DNA from 3 places in the Proteus sp. GOKU genome. Region 2 is predicted to be linked to each of the others. Evidence: predicted binding sites of a transcription regulator. Region 2 holds the regulator's gene; each other region holds the start of a gene.
What was found. Region 2 encodes CRP, which controls carbon source genes, mostly activating them, when cyclic AMP is high. Its sites were predicted from a motif close to ATGTGANNNNNNTCACAT; they were not measured.
Positions count from the first base shown of each region.

Region 1 (2,212 bases), 2.0 Mb from region 2:
TAAAAAGCAAAATCCCGTGATAAGTCGTTAGCTTATACACGGGATTTTTTATTGGTCAATTTTGTAGGTCGCTATGTGTTGAATAAACTAGCGTGTTTGTTGTGTTGTGTATTTGTTTTCAACCAACATAAACAAACGAAATAGGTAGATAATCAGCCAAGCTGAAGCCATATTTTTCAGAAAATAGAATAAGAAGTTATGGACAAGATCAGGTAGTTGAATTGTAAGATTACTCACAAAGCCAATACCAAACTGCAATAAGATCCAAATACCTAAAGCAGGAATAAGGGAGCCAGACTCACTAAACCCAATCTTCCAACCTAAACGTATTGCACTTCCCATATTTTGTTGGCGCACTAAGACAACGGGCGCTAATGCAAAACCGATTAGCAAAATGATGCCAGGAATAATCATCACCATAAAACCTGCGCTAATTAAAATAGAGCACAGAACAATCAGTAAAAACATTTTTGGTAAGCGAGGTAAACAGGCGTTAAATGTTTGACCTAGGGTGACATTGTGACCTGCAGAGATTGCCATAGCGAACATCAATAAGGTTAGCACCAAGATGCTTTGCTGTAGTGTTTCAAATGCATACAGTGATAACACTTTTTTGGCGATACCCACGACACTGTTTGACATTGCTTCTAATTCAGCAGGAGAAGTAGAAGAAAGCTGTGTATTTTTAAAATTAGCCACAAATTCAATCATCAATTGGTATTCTTGAGGATTAGGGCCAATTAAGACATGAACTATCGCTAAAACAACAGCAAGGATAGCGGAAAGAGTAACAATGCTACGTCGTTCATTCTTATAAAAATTCAGACTGTCTCGGTAGATTGTGCGTGCCGTGGTAGGCATGAAACTGCTCCTATAAAAATAGACTGTGTCAATGCGCGCTATTGTACCTTCTACAACAGCAAAAAGGGATATTTTCTCTTACTTCTCTTATTTAGTTTTTTCTTGACGGTAATAATCAAAATATCCCTCAGCATTTAAAATAAAACAAACATCATTTTAACATAAAAATAACTTTATTTTTAAATATATCTTTTTAGGATGTTTTTTATTCAAAAAATATTACTAAGAATAAATTTAATTATAAGAAAAAATTGTATTAATGAGTAATTTGATGTGGATCAATTATAAATAATCGCATTGATAAATAATAAAAAGAGAAATAACACTTTCTGCAAAAATAATTCCAAAGTTGTGATCGGTATTAGATCATAATTATTGATAAATGGTTATATTTTTAGCGGAGATTTTACTTATTACAGGAATGGGTTAAATAATGAAAAAACTTTCTGCGCTTATTTTAGCGGCTGCAACTCTTGCGCCTTCTATTTCTTTCGCTCACCAAGCGGGTGATTTTTTATTCCGTGCGGGTACTGCAACTGTTCGTCCTAATACAGGTTCTGATAATGTATTAGGTTTAGGTAGTTTTAATACAAACAATAATACTCAATTAGGTTTAACCTTTGGGTATATGGTAACTGATAATATTGGTGTTGAATTATTAGCAGCTACTCCTTTTGAACATAAAGTTTCTTTGGGCCCAGTAGGTGAAATTGCAACTGTTAAACATTTACCACCAACATTAATGGCACAATACTACTTCGGTAGTGCAGAAGATAAACTGCGTCCTTATTTAGGTGCAGGTCTTAACTTTACCACTTTCTTTGATGAGAAATTTAACTCAACAGGTAAGAGTGCTCAGCTATCTGACTTGAACCTTAAGAGTTCATGGGGCTTTGCAGCACAAGCAGGTTTAGATTATAACCTTGATAAAAACTGGATGCTGAATGCGTCTGTTTGGTGGATGAATATCGAAACTGATGTTGAATTCAGAGCTGCTGGTGAGAAAAAATCAATTGATACACGCCTAGACCCATTTGTATTTATGTTTGGTGTGGGTTACCGTTTCTAATTATTCTTTCTTTAAAAGAATATCTCATAATGAAAAGCGAAGGTTATCTTCGCTTTTTTTTGTTTTTTAAATTTAAATAAAACCTTTCATTTTTAGATTATATACAGTCTCTAGTTTATTGTTTAATACACTATTTATGGGTAATTAAAAATAGAGATAAATAGAAAAAGATGCATTTTAAATAAAACATTTAATATTAAAATAATAAGAAAGGTGTATTTTATATATATCTTTTATTTACACCATCTTAATAAGATAAGAAAGAGTATTTTTCTTTATTAA
Region 1 is NZ_CP034105.1:1,810,716-1,812,927, forward strand. Features, by position in the region: gene EHE21_RS08465 (YciC family protein) at 88-861, opposite strand; gene ompW (outer membrane protein OmpW) at 1,295-1,930, shown strand.
Region 1: the regulator CRP is predicted to act here: its motif matches at 1,128-1,145, upstream of ompW (outer membrane protein OmpW).

Region 2 (2,212 bases):
TTCTGCCAAAGCAATTCCCACTCTCGATGAAAGCTTTATTGTTATTCGTTTTCGTGGTTTAACTGATATTGATTTTCCCTATTTACTTGCGATGTTACATGGCTCGTTTATGTCAACAATAAACACTATTGTTGTACCGGGCGGGAAATTAGGATTAGCGATGGAATTAATTATGGCACCATTAGTCAAAAAATTATTAAATGGCGAAAAGATAAGTTAACCAAAATAAAATTTATCTCTATAAAAATAATATCCCATTAATTAAGGGATATTATTTTTCAAATTAAACTTTATTTTAAAATATCAAAATTAGTCGGCATCTTTTATTTCAAATGAATGCGTAATATTGGCTGCTTTTCCTAACATTAAGGAAACAGAACAATATTTTTCTGCGGATAATTGAACGGCTCGTTCTACGATTTTATCCGTTAATTCTTTACCTGAAACAATAAAATGTAAATTGATATCAGTAAATAAACGAGGGGCTTCTTCACGGCGCTCTGATGTTAATTTCACTTCACAATCAGTTACTTGATGACGCCCTTTACGTAAAATACTTACGACATCAATAGCACTACATCCACCCGCAGCAATTAATACCATTTCCATTGGGCTTGGGGCTTTATCGCCCGAATTCCCATCCATCATAATTTGATGGCCAGATGAAGATTCGCCGACAAAAGATAAATCTTCAACCCACTTAACTCGTGCTTCCATTTATTTTCCCCCTAAAGATGACAGAAACTAAAAGAGTACATTCTCATAATTCAACTAGCAATTAGCAAATAGGTTTATTATGCTGACTGCGTAAAACGAGACTTAATGCACTAATTGTGTTAAAAACAATATCTGCTTGATGATAGTGGTTAAGATCAATGCATTATTTTCTCATTTATTATAATCTACTCCATATTAACTTACCGTGTTCTCAGGAAGTTAATAGGTAAAGATAGGATTTTTAAGCACGCTGTCTCAAAAGGGAGCCTATCCGTTTTGAAAGGCTGCATTTAACGTACAGAGGATAACGCGAATGGTTCTCGGCAAGCCGCAAACAGACCCGACTCTTGAATGGTTTTTGTCACACTGCCATATTCACAAATATCCATCCAAGAGCACGCTGATCCACCAAGGTGAGAAAGCGGAAACACTTTATTATATTGTTAAAGGTTCCGTGGCTGTTCTTATTAAAGATGAAGAAGGAAAAGAAATGATCCTCTCCTACCTAAATCAGGGGGATTTCATCGGTGAACTTGGATTATTTGAAGAAGATCAAGAACGTAGTGCATGGGTTCGAGCAAAAACAGCCTGTGAAGTAGCAGAAATTTCCTATAAAAAATTCCGCCAATTAATTCAGGTTAACCCTGATATTCTGATGCGCCTTTCTGCTCAAATGGCGAACAGATTACAAACAACATCAGAAAAAGTAGGTAACCTTGCTTTCCTTGATGTAACAGGTCGTATTGCACAAACCTTATTAAACTTAGCAAAACAACCCGATGCAATGACGCATCCTGATGGCATGCAAATTAAAATTACACGTCAGGAAATTGGTCAAATCGTTGGTTGTTCACGCGAAACTGTAGGCCGTATTCTGAAAATGCTGGAAGATCAAAACTTGATCTCCGCACACGGTAAAACTATCGTCGTTTACGGGACTCGTTAAGTTTCCCCGCTCAAACAAACAATAGCCCATAACAGGGCTATTGATATACTTTTTGTGTAAACCCCATCCTCGCTGATGGGGTTTTTAGTTGCTACTACCCTTTTACAAATTCTGCGATAGCCGCTTTTAATGCCACCATTCCTTCTTGTAGCTCTTCTTGGGTAATAATTAACGACGGTGTAAAACGCATCACATCAGCTCCTGCATTTAACATCATTAAGCCATGTTTAGCAGCAAGACCGAGTAACTCTTTGGCTTTACCTTTATATTGTGGCGCTAATTGCGCACCAATCAATAAACCTTGTCCACGGATTTGCGAAAAGACCTGATACGTTTGATTGATTGACGCTAGCTCATCCACAATCCATTGATAGCGCTTTTCGACACCCTCAAGTACCTCAGGTGTATTAATTAAATCAAATGCGACATTGCCCACTGCACAAGCTAATGGATTGCCACCATAAGTTGTACCATGAGTTCCAACACCCATTGCAGAAGCTATCTCATATGTTGTTAACATCGCACTGAGTGGGAAACCACTTCCCAGCG
Region 2 is NZ_CP034105.1:3,793,982-3,796,193, forward strand. Features, by position in the region: gene EHE21_RS17320 (phosphoribulokinase) at 1-220, shown strand, start outside; gene EHE21_RS17325 (OsmC family protein) at 310-717, opposite strand; gene crp (cAMP-activated global transcriptional regulator CRP) at 1,031-1,663, shown strand; gene argD (bifunctional acetylornithine/succinyldiaminopimelate transaminase) at 1,758-2,212, opposite strand, start outside.

Region 3 (2,212 bases), 880 kb from region 2:
AAGAGCGGTTGTCCAAATAAATTTTCTAACTGTTTGATACGCTGAGAAACGGCAGATTGTGTAATACATAATTTTTGCGCAGCTCGTTCAAAGCCACGCTCTCGAATGACGGCATCAAGGGCTTGTAATGCTCGATAATCAGGGCGTTTCATTAACAGACTCTCTTCGATTTTATATTCTATTGCTTACTATGCCATATTTTTCGTTGCAATGAGTTAAAATGTTGCTTCTCAGTTTTTGATGTGTCTCGTGCTAGTTTTGAATGCAATATGCTATTCTTAGTCCATTAACGTGATAAATAAGGTTTTTTTAAATGACTCAGGATGAATTGAAAAAAGCAGTAGGTTGGGCAGCGCTTGAATATGTAAAACCAGGCACGATTGTTGGTGTCGGTACTGGCTCTACGGCTTCTCACTTTATTGATGCATTAGCAACAATGAAAGGTCAAATCGAAGGCACAGTTTCAAGTTCAGAAGCATCAACTGCAAAATTAAAGAGTTACGGCATTCCCGTTTTCGACTGCAACGAAGTCGATTCTTTAGATATCTATGTTGATGGTGCTGATGAAATTAACCATCAAATGCAGATGATCAAAGGTGGTGGTGCGGCATTAACGCGTGAAAAAATTATTGCGGGCGTAGCGAAAACATTTATCTGTATCGTTGATGAATCTAAACAAGTCGATGTGTTAGGTAAATTTCCACTACCCGTAGAAGTTATTCCAATGGCGCGCTCTTATGTTGCGCGTGAACTCGTTAAACTGGGTGGTTTACCAGAATATCGTGAAAATGTGGTAACTGATAACGGTAACGTTATTTTAGACGTTCATAATTTAACAATTCTTAACCCTATTGAACTGGAAAACAAAATTAACAGTATTCCGGGTGTTGTCACTGTAGGATTATTTGCTAACCGTGGCGCGAATGTTGTTTTAATGGGCACTTCTGAAGGTGTGAAAACCATTAAGTAATTCTTTTTAAGATAGGTAGCTATGGCTACCTATTTTTTAAATTATTTTAGAAACTGCAAATTCAGTGATATATATCACACGATAGTTATATCTCTCTTTAAAATCCTGCCATTTTCAAAGTCAAAATCATTTTACTCGGTAGAAAATCACTTTATTTACCGCTTATTCTGTCATCACTGCAATCGGTTGTATTGCCACAAAATCTATTTTTGTTATGTTGATGAGACAGGATTTTGTTTTTCATTAAATGTAATAACGATAGGGCAGGGTAAATGGTCAAAGTATCTTTGGAAAAAGAAAAGATAAAGTTTCTACTCCTTGAAGGTGTGCACCAAAGTGCAGTAGAAAATTTAAGAGCTGCGGGTTATACCAATATTGAATATCACAAAGGCGCATTATCGGACGAAGAATTAAAAGAAGCTATCCGTGATGCACGTTTTGTTGGTCTTCGTTCCCGCACTCACTTAACAGAAGAAATTTTTGCAGCCGCTGAAAAATTAGTTGCTGTGGGATGCTTCTGTATCGGTACTAATCAGGTTGATTTAGACGCCGCTGCTCGTCGCGGTATTCCTGTATTTAACGCTCCTTTCTCAAACACCCGTTCCGTGGCTGAGATGGTGCTTGGTGAATTACTGTTATTACTGCGTCGTATTCCTGAAGCAAATGCGAAAGCGCATCGTGGAGTTTGGGATAAACAAGCCAAAGGCTGTTTTGAAGCACGTGGTAAAAAACTGGGTATTATTGGTTATGGTCACATTGGTACACAGTTAGGTATTTTGGCAGAAAGCGTGGGTTTAGATGTCTATTTTTACGATATTGAAAACAAACTGCCATTAGGTAATGCAACACAAATTCGTCATCTCTCTGAACTGTTGAATATGTGTGACATTGTCAGTTTACATGTGCCAGAAACACCATCAACCAAAAATATGATTGGGCATGAAGAAATTCAGCGCATGAAACCGGGCTCAATTCTTATCAATGCTTCTCGTGGGACTGTGGTTGATATTCCTGCGTTATCACAAGCGCTAGAATCTAAACATTTATCAGGCGCAGCAGTTGACGTATTCCCAACAGAGCCGGGTGCAAATAACGATCCTAACGATCCATTTGTTTCTGAACTTATCAAGTTTGACAATGTGATATTAACACCGCATATCGGTGGTTCAACTCAAGAAGCACAAGAAAACATCGGTTATGAAGTTGCGGGTAAATTAGCGAAATATTCAGATAACGGCTCTA
Region 3 is NZ_CP034105.1:2,912,976-2,915,187, reverse strand. Features, by position in the region: gene EHE21_RS13590 (LysR family transcriptional regulator ArgP) at 1-152, opposite strand, end outside; gene rpiA (ribose-5-phosphate isomerase RpiA) at 314-970, shown strand; gene serA (phosphoglycerate dehydrogenase) at 1,243-2,212, shown strand, end outside.
Region 3: the regulator CRP is predicted to act here: its motif matches at 1,033-1,050, upstream of serA (phosphoglycerate dehydrogenase).